One region of the Streptomyces sp. NBC_01571 genome, then DNA from elsewhere that is predicted to be linked to it. Evidence: riboswitches for the same ligand, from Rfam matches in the RefSeq annotation. Region 1 holds a riboswitch; the other holds the start of a gene.
What was found. Region 1 has a riboswitch for cobalamin ahead of OHB41_RS13260 (cobalamin biosynthesis protein). Riboswitches for the same ligand answer to the same signal wherever they lie in the genome.
Positions count from the first base shown of each region.

Region 2: it holds a riboswitch for cobalamin, as region 1 does, so the genes downstream of both, OHB41_RS30360 (ribonucleoside-diphosphate reductase subunit alpha) here and OHB41_RS13260 (cobalamin biosynthesis protein) in region 1, are expected to answer to the same signal.

Region 1 is NZ_JAPEPZ010000001.1:2,935,474-2,943,191, forward strand. It holds gene OHB41_RS13235 (alpha/beta hydrolase family protein) at 97-1,224, opposite strand; gene OHB41_RS13240 (class II aldolase/adducin family protein) at 1,414-2,151, opposite strand; gene OHB41_RS13245 (lysozyme) at 2,348-3,097, shown strand; gene OHB41_RS13250 (inorganic phosphate transporter) at 3,277-4,521, shown strand; gene OHB41_RS13255 (hypothetical protein) at 4,534-4,758, shown strand; cobalamin riboswitch at 4,947-5,087, shown strand; gene OHB41_RS13260 (cobalamin biosynthesis protein) at 5,195-6,166, shown strand; gene OHB41_RS13265 (cobyric acid synthase) at 6,163-7,671, shown strand; gene cobN (cobaltochelatase subunit CobN) at 7,668-7,718, shown strand, end outside.
Region 2 is NZ_JAPEPZ010000001.1:6,711,152-6,718,869, forward strand. It holds gene OHB41_RS30360 (ribonucleoside-diphosphate reductase subunit alpha) at 1-1,135, opposite strand, end outside; cobalamin riboswitch at 1,263-1,387, opposite strand; gene OHB41_RS30365 (GNAT family N-acetyltransferase) at 1,452-1,970, opposite strand; gene mctP (monocarboxylate uptake permease MctP) at 2,146-3,756, opposite strand; gene OHB41_RS30375 (DUF3311 domain-containing protein) at 3,753-4,034, opposite strand; gene OHB41_RS30380 (GntR family transcriptional regulator) at 4,331-5,095, opposite strand; gene OHB41_RS30385 (extracellular solute-binding protein) at 5,499-6,785, shown strand; gene OHB41_RS30390 (carbohydrate ABC transporter permease) at 6,876-7,718, shown strand, end outside.

The DNA of each region.
Region 1 (7,718 bases):
AAAGGGGCGGCACGGCACGGCGCTCCCGGACCCCGTGCGGGAGGAGCGGCGCTGTGCGCCGGAGCGGTCGCGGGGCCTCGTGCGTGAGGCCGGCCCCTACATCAGGGGGGTCAGGAAGCGGCGGAGGACCTCTTCGTACTCCGTGGGGTCGGCGTTCCACAGGGCGCCGTGCGGGGCCTGCGCGACCGTGTGCAGGGTGACCAGGTCCGGGCGGCGCCGGGCGAGACGGCGCGAGGGTCCCCAGGGGGCGAGGACGTCGTCCGGGCCGTGCAGCACCAGCGTCGGCACGTTGAGCCGGTCGGGATCGGCGGCCTGCCAGGTGCGGTCGCCGTGCAGTCCGGTGCGGCCCTGGGCGGCCCGGACCGCGAGCGGCAGCAGGGCTCTCGGGGTGTGGCGGGCGGTGGCGAGGGCACGCAGCGTGGCTTCCCAGTCGAGGACGGGGGAGTCCAGGACCAGCCCGGCGATCCGGTCCCGCAGGGCGGAGTGGGTGGCGGTGCGCAGGGCCATGGTGGCGCCGGTGGACCAGCCGTACAGGACGACCTGCGCGGCGCCGTAGCGGATCGCGTAGCGCAGCGCGGCGTCCAGATCGCGCCACTCGGTCTCGCCGAGGTGGCCGAGGCCGTCCGGGGGACGGGGGGCGCCGACGTCTCCCCGATAGGCGAGGTCGAGGACGGGGAGCCTGCTGCGGTGCAGGAACTCCATCACGTTCATCGGGAGTTCCCGGGTGGCACCCAGGCCGTGCACGGTGATCACCCAGGTGTCGCGGACGCCGGGCACGAACCAGGCGGGCAGCGGACCGAGCTCCCCGGGCACGTCCACGTCGGCGTGGTCGAGGCCGAGTGCGGTGCCCGGGTTGCCGACGTACAGGTTGGGGGTGAGCCAGACCCGGTCGCCGGGTCGCAGGGTGCCGTGGGTGACGCGTTCGAGGCGGCGTACGACCGTGTCGGCGCTGTGGGGCGCGTTCTCCAGGACCGGGCCGACGACCGCGTGCGAGCCGTCGCCGGCCAGTCCGTACGTTCCCGGTCGCCGGGAGGCCAGGGCGCGGGTGAGCGTGATCCGGCCCGGGGCCGTGGCGTGCACGGTGAGCCGTGGCTCGGTGGGCAGGGGCCTGCCGGGCGGCGCCTTGAGCGCGGCGTCGCTGGCGAACCGTCCCACCGCCACGGAGGCCGCGCTCGCGGCCAGGGCTACGGTGACGGCCGCGGCCGTCGCTTTGGCAGTACGCACGGATTCAGTCTCACGGCGCATCCCGTTGTCGGCCAGTGGGCGCGCGGCCCGACGACTCCGCCGTCCGGGCACGGCGAGGGGCGTCTCGCGCGGCCGTGGGGGGGGGAGGGGCTCGCTCCGCGGCGACGGTCGCGGAACGGACCTGCCGTCCCGCGACCGTCACGGAACTGGCCTGCCGTCCCGCGACCGTCACGGGACGGACACACCGTCCGCGCCGGGGCCGGGCTGACCGTACCCCCGCAGTCGCTCCCCCGCCTCCTCCAACTGTTCCCGCGACAGCAGCGCGGGCGAGAGTCCCGGTACGGACGACGCCAGGAGCCACACACGGGACATCCACTCCAACTGGGCGGTGCGGTCGTACGCCTGGTCCAGGGATTCGCCGTGGGCGACGGTGCCGTGGTTCTGGAGGAGACAGGCCGTGCGCCGGGTCAGCGCCTGAAGCATGTTCTCGGCCAACTCGGGGGTTCCATATGTGGCATAAGGGGCAACACGGACGGGTCCACCGAGGGCGCCCGCCATGTAATGGATCAGGGGAAGTTCCGTCACGAGCGTCGACACCGCCGTCGCGTGCGCGGCGTGGGTGTGGACGACGGCGCGCGCGTCGGTGGCGCGGTAGACCGCCAGATGCATCGGCAGTTCGCTGGTCGGACGGAGAACACCGAGGGTCTGCCGGCCGTCGAGGTCGACCGCGACGGCGTCGTCGGGCGTGAGCCGGCCGTAGGGCACTCCGGTCGGCGTGACCAGGACCGTGTCGCCGACCCGTACCGAGACGTTGCCCGAGGTTCCGACGACCAGCCCGTCGGCCACCGTCCGGCGGGCCGTCGCGACGAGTTCGTCCCACGCGTCGGCCACCTCCCGCGTCCGCGCACCGCGTGCGCCCTCCCCCACGTCCCGCCCGACCCGCGCGTCCCGCCGCCGCTCCGCCATGCCCGCGATCCTGTCAGCACGGACGTCAACCGGGTGGCGGCGAGGGCACTTCAGGGCGGAAGACGTACGTCCGTAAGGGTTCATATACGGACACATCACCTCTTTGAATCTATTGGTTGGCGATCGACATGTATTGAATGATCTTCCACTAACCTCTGGGGGATTTACCGTGCACGACGCCATTCCGGGGGGAAACATGGCCCGTGGTCACCAACCGTTCCGTCGCCGCGCCCGCGCCCTCGCGGCCGCGGCCGCCCTGGCGGCGCTCGCCGCCACCGGAGCCGCGCTCGCGGGTACGCCGGCCGCCGCGACCGGTGCGCCCAGAGGCCATGACGTCTCCTCGCACCAGAAGAACGTCGACTGGCGGGGCGCGAAGGCGAAGGGCGCCCGGTTCGTCTACGTGAAGGCCACCGAGTCCCACACGTACCGCAACCCCTATTTCGACCAGCAGTACAACGGGGCGTACGACGCGGGGATCCTCCGCGGCGCCTACCACTTCGCACTGCCGGACAAGTCGTCCGGCGCCACCCAGGCCGAGTACTTCGTACACAACGGGGGCGACTGGCAGGCCGACGGCCGGACCCTGCCGCCGGCGCTCGACATCGAGTACAACCCGTACAGCAAGCACAAGTGTTACGGCATGAGCAAGGCCGGACTCGTGAGCTGGATCCAGGACTTCAGCGACGAGCTCGAACGGGAGACGGGCCGCCGACCGGTGATCTACACGACCGCCCACTGGTGGGACACCTGCACCGGCGACAGTCGCGCCTTCGCCGCGGACCACCCCCTCTGGCTGGCCCGCTACGACGCACCGGACGCCGGCGCCCTGCCGGGCGGCTGGTCGTCCTGGACGTTCTGGCAGTACGACAACAACGGGACCCTGCCGGGTGACCAGAATCTCTTCCACGGATCCATGGCCCGGCTGAGGATGCTCGCGAAGGGCTAGCGGAGCCCGATATTCCGCCTTCGTTCGAACCACGGGCCACCCCTCCGGCATCCACGCCGGCGCAAGCGGAGGGGCGATCCGTGGTTCGATACACCCCTAAGCCTGCCTCAGTTCATCTTCCGTTCACTCAGGTTGCCTACGGTCCACTTGCCACTGACGTCAAACAGAAGCCTGGGTAAATGGAACACATCACGCTCCTCCTCGGAATCGTGATCGTCACCGCTCTCGTGTTCGATTTCACGAACGGTTTCCACGACACTGCCAACGCGATGGCGACGACCATCTCGACCGGCGCTCTGAAGCCCAAGACGGCGGTGGCCATGTCCGCCGTGCTGAATCTCGTCGGTGCGTTCCTCTCCGTGGAGGTCGCCAAGACGATCTCCGGCGGACTCATCAACGAAGAGGGCATACGCACCGAAGTGATCTTCGCGGCGCTCGTCGGCGCCATCCTCTGGAATCTGCTGACCTGGCTCCTGGGTCTGCCCTCCAGTTCCTCCCACGCACTGTTCGGCGGCCTGATCGGCGCCGCGGTCATGTCGGCCGGCTGGTCGTCGGTGAACGGCTCGACCGTCGTCACCAAGGTGCTGCTCCCCGCGGTCGCCGCGCCCATCGTGGCCGGACTCGCCGCGATGCTGGCCACCCGGCTGACGTACCGGATCGGCAACCGCGCCGACCCGAAGGCGACCGCCAAGGGCTACCGCGCCGGTCAGATCGCCTCGGCCGGCCTGGTCTCGCTGGCGCACGGCACGAACGACGCCCAGAAGACGATGGGCATCATCACCCTCGCCCTGGTCACCGGCGGCGTGATCGCCCCCGGCTCGAACCCTCCCACCTGGGTCATCGTCTCGGCCGGTACCGCCATCGCGCTCGGCACCTACCTGGGCGGCTGGCGCATCATCCGCACGATGGGCAAGGGTCTGACCGACCTCGCGCCGCAGCAGGGCTTCGCCGCCCAGACCAGCGCCGCGACGGCCATCCTGGCCTCCTCGCACATCGGCTTCTCCCTCTCCACCACCCAGGTCTGCTCGGGTGCCGTGATGGGCTCGGGCCTCGGCCGCAAAAACGGTGTCGTCCGCTGGTCGACCGCGACCCGGATGTTCGTCGCCTGGGGCCTGACCCTGCCGGCCGCCGGCCTGGCCGGTGCCGCCGCCGAGTTCCTGACCAAGCAGGGCACCTGGGGCATCGTCCTCACCGGCGCGCTGCTGGTCGCCGGCGCCGGCGTCATCTGGAGGCTGTCCCGCCGTCAGCCGGTCACCGTCGACAACGTCAACGAGGCCGCCGCCGAGCCGGCCGGCATCGTCACCACCGCGATGGCCGCGGTCACCCCGCCGCCCGCGGGCCCCGTCACCGGAGACCTGTCCGGTGATCTGAAGACCACCATCCCGTCCCCGGACGCGGAGCCCACCCGCCCGGCCACGGTGTAAGGACAGAACAGCATGAACATCGACTGGGCAGCCCTCGGCTCCGTCTTCGGAGTCAGCCTCGTGGTCACCGTGGCCCTCGTCGGCCTCTTCACCCTCGGCATCGTCGGTCTAACCAAGCGCGAGTCCGCGTCCGCCCAGGGCGGTTCGGCCGCTCTCGCGGTCACCGGCGCCTACGTCTGCTTCGCCGCGTGCGCGGCGGCGGTGGCGTACGGGATCTTCCTCATCGTCGGCAAGTGACCGCGCACGGGTGACCGCGCTCCGGCAAACAGCTTGAAACGGGCATCACTTCACGTGGGGTGCGGGACGGATCACCGTCCCGCACCCCACGCGTATGTCGTCCCGCACCTCACGCGCACGCCCTCCACCGCCCCGCGCCATGTGGGCCTTCGCACACTCTCCCCTCGCAGGTCAACGGCAAGTTGACGGGTCCTGCAACCCGTGGTGGACTGCCGGAGCCAAGTACGGCGACAGAAGAGGAAGCCGGTGTGAATCCGGCGCGGTCCCGCCACTGTGACCGGGGAAGGAACTCCCCGGGAGCCAGGAACTCTCACCGCCGGTCTCGTCGAACCAGGGCGCGGACACCCTGAGTGAGGACATATCGCCATGCGCGGCTGCCCGTTGCGGGTCTTGATGAGTACGAGGGTTCCACTTCACCCCACGGCGGGCTGACCCCGTGCGTGCCGATCGCGTCTTCGCGTACGGCGCCGCCACCGGCCTCCTCGGCGACCTGCTGCTCGGCGATCCCCACCGGGGTCATCCGGTCGCCGCGTTCGGGCGGACCGCGGCGGCCGTGGAGCGGATGCTGTGGCGGGACCACCGCGGATGGGGAGCGCTGCACACCACCGTCTGCGTCGGGGGCGCCGGTGCGCTCGCCGCGCTCGCGAGCCGTGGCGTACGACGTTCCCGTACCGCCTCCATCGCCCTGACCGCCGCCGCCACTTGGGCCGTCGTCGGGGGCACCTCCCTCGGGCGCGAGGCGCGGGCGATCGGTGCCGCGCTCGACGCCGGTGACGTCGGGGCCGCCCGCGCGCGGCTGCCGCACCTGTGCGGGCGCGACCCCCAGTCGCTGGACCGCGACGGCATCGCGCGGGCCGTCGTCGAGTCCGTCGCCGAGAACACCTCCGACGCCGTGGTGGGCGCCCTGGTGTGGGGAGCCGTCGGCGGTGTGCCCGCACTGGTCGCGTTCCGCGCCGTGAACACGCTCGACGCCATGGTCGGGCACAGATCCGCCAGGTACCTGCGCTACGGCTGGGCTTCCGCCCGTCTCGACGACGTCGTGGGCTGGCCGGGAGCACGGCTGACCGCGGCGCTCGCCACCGTCGCCGGCGACGACCCGCGCGGGGCGGCGCGCGCCTGGCGCACCGACGCCCGCCGGCACCCGAGCCCCAACGCCGGGCCCGTGGAAGCCTCGTTCGCCGGATCGCTCGGGGTACGGCTCGGCGGGACCCTCTCGTACTCCGGCCGCGTCGAGCACCGGCCCGTCCTCAACGACGGGGGGCGTGCCGTGCGCGTCGGCGACATCGAACGGGCCGTACGGCTGTCGCGGCGCGTCGGCTGGCTCGCCCTCGGCGTGAGCGCCGCGGGGCGGCTGCTGGCCGGGCGGCTGCTCAGCAAGGGACCTCTCACGAAGGGGCGTACGACATGAGTGGCGGTCTCCTCGTCGCCGGAACCACCTCCGACGCCGGCAAGAGCGTCGTGACCGCCGGGATCTGCCGGTGGCTGGTGCGGCGGGGCGTCAAGGTCGCGCCCTTCAAGGCGCAGAACATGTCCCTGAACTCCTTCGTGACCCGCGAGGGCGCGGAGATCGGGCGCGCGCAGGCCATGCAGGCGCAGGCCGCCCGGGTGGAACCGACCGCGCTCATGAACCCCGTCCTGCTCAAGCCGGGCGGCGACCGGAGCAGTCAGGTCGTGCTCATGGGCAGGCCGGTGGGCGAGATGACCGCCCGCGGCTACCACGGCGGCCGGCAGCGACAGCTCCTGGGCACCGTGCTGGACTGCCTCGCCGAGTTGCGGGGCACGTATGACGCGGTGATCTGTGAGGGGGCCGGCAGTCCTGCCGAGATCAATCTGCGGCGGACCGACATCGTGAACATGGGGATCGCGCGCAACGCGCGGCTGCCCGTGCTCGTCGTCGGCGACATCGACCGCGGCGGCGTGTTCGCCTCGTTCTTCGGGACGGTCGCGCTGCTGTCCCCCGAGGACCAGGAGTTCGTCGCCGGGTTCCTGGTCAACAAGTTCCGCGGCGACGTCGGCCTGTTGGAGCCCGGGCTCGACATGCTGAAGGACCTCACCGGACGCCGTACGTACGGCGTCCTGCCCTTCCGGCACGGCCTCGGGATCGACGAGGAGGACGGCCTGCGTGTGTCGCTGCGGGGTGCCGTGCGGGAGTCGGCGGTCGCCGAGCCCGCCGGCGAGGACGTCCTGCGCGTCGCGGTCTGCGCGGTCCCGCTGATGTCCAACTTCACGGACGTGGACGCGCTGGCCGCCGAACCCGGCGTCGTCGTGCGGTTCGTGGACCGGGCCGCGGAACTGGCCGACGCCGACCTGGTCGTCGTGCCCGGGACCCGGGGCACCGTGAAGGCGCTGGCGTGGCTGCGCGAACGGGGCCTCGCGGACGCGATCGCCCGCCGGGCCGCCGAGGGCCGCCCGGTACTGGGGATCTGCGGCGGCTTCCAACTCCTCGGGGACCACATCGAGGACGAGGTCGAGTCGCGGGCCGGGCATGTCGACGGGCTCGGACTCCTCCCCGTCCGGGTGCGGTTCGCGCGGCAGAAGACCCTCACCCGCCCGTCCGGCGAGGCCCTCGGCGAACCCGTCGAGGGGTACGAGATCCATCACGGCGTCGCCGAGGTGACCGGTGGCGAGCCCTTCCTGGACGGGTGCCGGGTGGGTGCCGTCTGGGGTACCCACTGGCACGGCTCGCTGGAGTCGGACGGCTTCCGGCGTGCCTTCCTGCGCGAGGTGGCGGCCGCCGCGGGCCGCCGCTTCGTACCGTCCGCCGACACGTCGTTCGGGGCGCTGCGCGAGGAGCAGCTCGACCGGCTCGGCGATCTGATCGAGGAACACGCGGACACGGACGCGCTGTGGCGGCTCATCGAGTCGGGCGCGCCGCAAGGACTGCCTTTCATTCCACCGGGAGCGCCCGCATGAGCACAGTGTTGTTGTTGTCGACCGCCGACACCGATCTGCTGGCGGCC
Region 2 (7,718 bases), 3.8 Mb from region 1:
GGTCGACCAGGCCGGGCACGTCGGAGGGGGAGAAGAGGGACCACTGCGCGTCGGCGTCGACCCGGCGCATGAACTCGTCCGGGATCCAGTGCGCGAGGTTCAGGTTGTGTGTACGCCGGGCGTCCTCACCGGTGTTGTCCCGCAGTTCCAGGAACTCCTCGATGTCGGAGTGCCAGGTCTCCAGGTACACCGCGGCGGCGCCCTTGCGCCGGCCGCCCTGGTTCACCGCGGCGACCGAGGCGTCGAGGGTCTTCAGGAACGGGACGATGCCGTTGGAGTGCCCGTTCGTGCCGCGGATCAGTGAACCGCGGGAGCGGATGCGGGAGTAGGACAGCCCGATGCCGCCCGCGTGCTTCGACAGGCGCGCGACCTGGTGGTAGCGGTCGTAGATGGAGTCGAGCTCGTCCAGCGGGGAGTCGAGGAGGTAGCAGGACGACATCTGCGGGTGTCGCGTACCGGAGTTGAAGAGCGTGGGGGAGGAGGGGAGGTAGTCCAGGCGGCTCATCAGGCCGTAGAGCGCGGCCACTTCGTCGACGGACCGGGCCGTGTCGTCCTCCGCGAGGCCGGACGCCACCCGCAGCATGAAGTGCTGGGGGGTCTCGATGACCTTGCGGGTGATCGGGTGCCGGAGCAGGTACCGGCTGTGCAGGGTGCGCAGACCGAAGTAGCCGAAGCGGTCGTCGCCCGCGGTGTCGATCAGCGCGTCCAGCCGGGCCGCGTGCAGGTCGACGAAGTCGGCCGTGCGGTCGGCGATCAGACCCTCGCGCCGGCCCGTGGTGATGGACTCGGAGAACGTCGTGACGCCCTGCGAGGCGGCCTCCTCCGCGATGCCGACCGTCAGCAGCCTGGCGGCCAGCCGCGAGTAGACGGGGTCCTCGGAGATGAGGCCCGCGGCCGCCTCGGTGGCCAGCTCGCGCAGCTCCGCGTCGTCCGCGTGCGTGGACCGGCCGCGCAGGGCGGCGGCGGCGACCCGGCCGGGGTCGGCGCCGGGGAGGTCGGCGGTGAAGTCGGTCAGGGTACGCAGCAGCGTGGTACCGGGACCGTCCGTCTCCACCGGGGCCCGCTGCGCGGACTCCGCTTCCACCGGGGCCCGCTGGGCGGAAACTGAAACCGGGTCGGCTGGCGCGATGGTCACTTGGGGCTCTCCCTCGCTCGGCACGGGGCCTGGCGGAGGGCAGCGGGACACGCGACTCCGTTACGGGTACGCGTGCGTCCACCGGCCCATTCCACGAGGCCCGGACGTCGTCGTCGCCCGGCCGGCTGGCCGGGGCACGCTGTCGGCAGGTCCTCGGACTGAAGCCCGTGCGCGAATGCGCACAAGTACACCGTTGCGGGACAGTTCCGGATTCGCACCGGATTCCCCTGCGGCGACAGCGAGCATGAGCATACATCTAGTGCCGGGCTGAGGAAGCACCCCCACATGTTGTGCCGTGTCGGCTTCGAGGGGGGCGCTACGGAGTGTGCCTGAGGGTCAACTCGTAGGTGAGGAGGAAGATGTCGTCGAGGTGCGGAACCGGGTTCCAGTCGCGCTCCGGGGTGCGGGTGAAGCCGAGGCGTTCGTAGAGACGGTGGGCCGCGCGCATGGTGCGCTGGGTGGACAGCACCACGCGTCCGCAGCCCCCGGTGGCCCGTGCGCGGTCGACGCAGGCGCCCACGAGGGCCGTTCCCGCACCCCGGCCGCGGGCCTCGCGGGCGACGGCGAGCATCCGGATCTCGGCCTCGCCGGGCCGCGCGATGTCGGCCATGGGTCCGCCCCGGGGGACGAAGGTCACGCCGCCGAGGACCCGTTCCCCCTCGACCGCGACGAGGACCTCGGCCGCGGCGGCCCGCTTCGCGACGTCCCGCAGCTCTCCGAGATACGGGTCGCTCTCCCCGTAGTCGAGCAGCCCGTCCCCGAGATAGGTCCGCACGGTGATCTCACCGACGCCGGGGTACTCCTCCGGCCGCGCCGGCCTGATGACGATGTCCATGCCGGGAGTGTGCATCAGACGTACGGCGACGGGCCGCCGGATTTTCCTCCGACGGCCCGCTCGCCGCTACCGCTGTCCCGGGCCGCGCCCGGCCGTTCCCGCCCGACGGGAACCGCCGGACGCGGTCCAGGACGTGTCGCGAAAGTCCCGCCTGCCTCGCGACGCCTGGCACGTCCTAGTGGCCCGCCTCCGCGGTGGCGGGGGGCAGTTCGACCTGGACTCCCGGGTCGCCGGCGTCCGCCGTGTAGTCCGCGGGTGACGTCTCGTCCACGCCGTCGGGCGCCTTGAAGGCCCGCAGGGCGAAGGTGAGGACGACGGAGACCACCACGTTCATGACGAACGCCGTCAGGCCGATGTATCCGATCTCCCCGATCCCGGGGATCTCCTTCGAGCTGCCGCCGAAGTGCTTCTGCGTCGGTGAGGCGACCCCGTAGGCGGCGAGCGTGCCGTAGAGCATGCCGACCGCCCAGCCGCCGAGCAGCGCCCAGCGGTGGAACCAGCGCGTGAACAGACCGCCGACCAGGGCCGGGAAGGTCTGAAGGATCCAGATGCCGCCCAGGAGCTGGAAGTTGATGGCGACCGTCTTGTCCATCGTCAGGACGAAGACCAGCGCGCCGACCTTCACCAGGAGCGAGACCAGCTTGGAGACCTTCGTCTCCTGCTGCGGGGTGGCGTCCGGCTTGATGAAGTCCTTGTAGATGTTGCGGGTGAAGAGGTTCGCGGCCGCGATGGACATGATGGCCGCGGGGACGAGGGCTCCGATGCCGATCGCGGCGAAGGCCACCCCGGCGAACCAGTCCGGGAACATGTCCTCGAAGAGCTGAGGGATGGCGAGCTGGCCGTTGGTGACCTTCACCCCGGCCGCGATCGCCATGAAGCCGAGCAGGGCGAGCAGGCCCAGCATCAGGGAGTAGAGCGGCAGGATCGTGGTGTTGCGCCGGATCACCTCACGGCTGCGGCTGGACAGCGTCGCGGTGATCGAGTGCGGGTACATGAACAGGGCGAGCGCGGAGCCGAGCGCCAGGGTGGCGTAGGTCCACTGCCCGGCCTGGGCCGGTACGATCCCGCCCGCGCCGGCCGCGGCGTACTTCTCGCTCGCCGAGTGGAAGATCTCGTCGAACCCGCCCAGCTTGATCGGGATGTAGATGATGGCCACCGCGATCACGATGTAGATCAGGGTGTCCTTCACGAACGCGATCAAGGCGGGGGCGCGCAGGCCCGACGAGTAGGTGTACGCGGCCAGTACGCCGAAGGCGATGAGGAGCGGGAGGTCCTTGACGAACCAGTTCGTGTTCTCGCCGCCGCCGACGCCCATCACGTCCAGCACGGCCTGGATGCCGACCAGTTGGAGCGCGATGTACGGCATGGTCGCGAGGATGCCGGTGACGGCCACCGCGAGGGACAGACCCTTGGAGCCGAAGCGCCCGCGCACGAAGTCCGACGTCGTCACATAGCCGTGCTTGTGCGAGACGGACCACAGGCGGGGCAGGAACGTGAAGACCAGGGGGTAGACGAGGATCGTGTACGGCACGGCGAAGAAGCCGGCCGCGCCCGCCGCGTAGATCGCGGCCGGTACGGCGACGAAGGTGTACGCCGTGTAGAGGTCGCCGCCGAGCAGGAACCAGGTGACCCAGGTGCCGAACGACCGTCCGCCCAGGCCCCATTCGTCGAGGCTGTGCTCGTTGTCGGCCTTGCGCCAGCGCGCGGCCAGGAATCCCATGACCGTGACGGCCACGAAGAAGATGATGAAGACGGCGAGTGCCACGCCGTTCACGCCGTCGTTCATGCGTCGGCACCGCCCTTCGTGGTGGCGCGGGCGTGCTGGTCACGCTGCCACAGCTGGTACGCGGTCACGGTGAGCGCGGTCGAGAGGAGCACCCACAGCATCTGGTACCAGTAGAAGAAGGGGATGCCGATGAAGGTGGGGTCGACCTTCGCGTACGAACCGACCCACAACATGGCCACGAACGGGGCGATCAGGCAGAGGGCGATCACCACGCGGACCGGTGTCACCACCCGGACCGGTCTCACCACCGGTGGTTTCGCTTCCGGCACGTCTGACATGAACGGCTCCGTCCCCTCGCTGGTCACCTGTGCAATGCGCAGGAAATCTAGGCGACGGTTCCGCTTTATGGAACCCCATCCCGGGCGGTGGATGTGGAGGGTTGGTGTGCGGGAGCGCGAGCGGACCGGCTGGTGAACTCCCGTACGGAGCCGGGCATCGCCCCGACGGCCCGGAGCGGTGCCGGCCGCGTCGCGAACCGCTTCCGCCGCGCCCCGGCCGGGACCGTGGCTCGAACGTGAACGCGAAGTGGTACCGCGGGGTACCGCCGGTCCCCCGGACCTCGGGGACCGGCGTTTCAGTCCTGCGGGCGCTTGAGCCTGGCCACGAACTTGTAGCGGTCGCCCCGGTACACCGAGCGCACCCACTCCACCGGTTCGCCCTGCCGGTCGATCGAGTGCCGGGACAGCATCAGCATGGGCAGACCGACGTCGGTGCCGAGCAGTCCGGCCTCGCGCGGGGTGGCCAGCGAGGTCTCGATGGTCTCCTCGGCCTCCGCGAGGTGGACGTCGTACACCTCGGCGAGCGCGGTGTAGAGAGAGGTGTACTTGACGAGCGACCGGCGCAGGGCGGGGAAGCGCTTCGCGGACAGGTGGGTCGTCTCGATGGCCATCGGCTCGCCGCTGGCCAGGCGCAGCCGCTCGATGCGCAGCACCCGGCCGCCGGCCGAGATGTCGAGCAGTTCCGCGAGGGTCTCGTCGGCGGTGATGTAGCCGATGTCCAGGAGCTGCGAGGTGGGTTCCAGGCCCTGGGCACGCATGTCCTCGGTGTACGAGGTGAGCTGGAGCGCCTGGGACACCTTCGGCTTGGCGACGAAGGTGCCCTTGCCCTGGATGCGTTCGAGACGGCCCTCGACGACGAGTTCCTGGAGCGCCTGGCGCACGGTCGTGCGGGAGGTGTCGAACTCGGCGGCGAGGGTGCGTTCGGGTGGCACGGGTGTGCCGGGCGGCAGGGTGTCCGTCATGTCGAGCAGGTGCTTCTTCAGGCGGTAGTACTTGGGCACGCGCGCGGTACGGATGGGGGCCCCACCCTCGTTCTCCGCACTGCTGACGTCGGTGCTCATGCTCTGCCTTCCCGGCTCCGGGTGCCGAAGCGACCGGCATCCCGCCGGTCACGGGTCACATCGTGGCACGGCTTCGTGTGCGAGTGTCTCCCGCACGCTCCGTGATCCCCTCTATATACCGTCGGTGTACCTGTTGGTCTAGTCCATCGCGCGCACGGGGTTCGTGAACAGCCCTGCCGTTTATGTCACTTACCTACTTAAAGGTCCTTGCATATGTAGGTCCCATAACGGACGGTCGGCCTGGCTTACACACCCTTGACACCCCTCTAGGTCTAGGCCAAGCTCCCCGTACTGGTCTACACCATTGGTCCAGGTCCCAGCCCCACGGGCAGTAATCGGCAGCGATTCGGCGTGTGTCACCGCGGTGGGCAGGGGGGTTTGTGGCATCCCTGAGGAGGGTGGCGTGAAGCGGAAGCTGGCAGCTGCGATCGGTATCGCGGGCATGATGGTCTCCATCGCGGCGTGCGGGGGCAGTGACGACAAGTCCGGGGGGTCGGACAAGGGCGCGGACGCCAAGGAGCTGACCGTCTGGCTCACGGTGGACGCGCAGAACAACTGGCCCGAACTGGTCAAGGCCGCGGACGCGGCGGTGACCGCGAAGCACCCGGGCGTCAAGATCAACCACGAGTACTACGGCTGGCCGGACAAGAACACCAAGCTCGACGCCGTCCTCGCCACGGACAAGGCCCCCGACGTGGTCGAGATGGGCAACTCCGAGATGCTCGGCTACATGGTCAAGGGAGCCTTCGCCCCCGTCGACCCCACGAAGTTCGACAACTCGGCCGGGTGGCTGGACGGCCTCAAGACGTCGGTCACCTACGAGGACAAGACCTACGGCGTGCCGTACTACGCCGGTGGCCGCGTCGGCAACTGGCGCAAGGACGTGGCGGCTTCGGCCGGCATCAAGGCGACCCCGAAGACGTACCAGGAGCTCACCTCCGACCTGGACAAGATCCAGAAGAAGGAGGGGAACAAGTTCAACGCCTGGTACCAGCCCACCCGCGACTGGTACGCCGCGATGTCCTTCGTCTACGACGCCGGCGGCTCCATCGCCACGGACGAGGGCGGCCAGTGGAAGGCCAACCTCTCCTCGCCCGAGTCGCTCAAGGGCCTCACCGAGTTCAAGAACGTCGTCGACAAGTACATGCACGGCGACAAGACCAAGGACGAGTCCGACCGTTACATCGTCTACGGCCAGGGCAAGTCCGCCATGATCTTCGGTGCCGCCTGGGAGGGCGCGACCGCCGAGGACCCGAAGAGCGACAAGACCGGCAAGCTCAAGGGCAACCTCGAGAACTTCGTGATGCCCGGCCCGTCCGGCAAGAACCTGCCCGTCTTCCTCGGCGGCTCCGACCTCGCCATCCCGGTGAAGTCCAAGGCGCAGGCCCTCGCCGGTGAGTGGATCAACGCCTTCACGGGCTCCAAGGGCCAGAAGGGCCTGATGGCCAAGGGCAATCTGCCCAACAACAAGACCGACCTCGCGACCCTCAAGAACGACCCGGCGACGGTGGTCCCGGCCACCGCGGCCGAGAGCAGCTGGTTCGTGCCGATGGCACCGGGCTGGGGCCAGGTCGAGAAGGCCCAGGTCCTGCAGACGATGCTGCAGAGCATCGGCACCGGCAAGAAGTCGGTGGAGGCGGCCGCGAAGGAAGCGGACGCCGCGATCGACAAGGTCATCAACACCAAGTGACCTGAGCGCAGGGCCCCGTCGGACCCCGGGGAGTTCCGGGGACGGGGCCCTGCTTCTCGTACGATCTGAAGGACCGCTGAGGAGCGCGCGATGAGTGCCGCAGAGACGACCACCCCGACCAAGGCGCCACCGGCGCGGCAGGCATCGCCACCGGCGGCCCCCAGGGCGCCGCGCAGAAGGCGGGCTCCCGGCGGAACCGCCACCCCCTGGGCCCTGCTCGCCCCCTGCCTGCTGATCCTCGCGCTGGTCATGGGCTACCCCCTGGTCCGGCTCGTCACCCTGTCCTTCCAGAAGTTCGGCCAGTCCCAGCTCTGGGGCTTCCAGCCGGCCGAGTCGGTCGGCTTCGACAACTTCACCAAGGTGCTCGGCGACGGCGAGTTCTGGGCCGTCGTCCTGCGCACGATCGTCTTCGCCGCCGGGTCCGTCGTCTTCACGATGGTCGCCGGCATGCTGATCGCGCTGCTCCTCCAGCGCGTCTCCGGCTGGGTCAAGACGCTCGTCAACATCGTGCTGGTGGCCAGCTGGGGCATGCCGATCATCGTGGCGACCACCGTCTTCAAGTGGCTCTTCGACTCGGACTACGGTGTCTTCAACGCGCTGCTGAGCAAGCTGCCGGGCGTCGACATGGTCGGCCACAACTGGTTCGCCAGCGGACCGCAGGGCCTGGCCGTGATCATGCTGCTGGTGGTGTGGGGCGCGGTGCCCTTCGTCGTCATCACGCTCGGCGCGGGACTGACCCAGGTACCCCAGGAACTGGAGGAGGCGGCCCGCCTGGACGGCGCCGGCGCCTGGGGAGTCTTCCGCTACGTCACGCTCCCCATCCTCAAGCCGATCGTCGTGATGCTGACGACGCTCTCCGTCATCTGGGACATGGGAGTCTTCCCGCAGGTCTTCGTGATGCGCGGCGGCCACCCCGAGGCCGAGTTCCAGCTG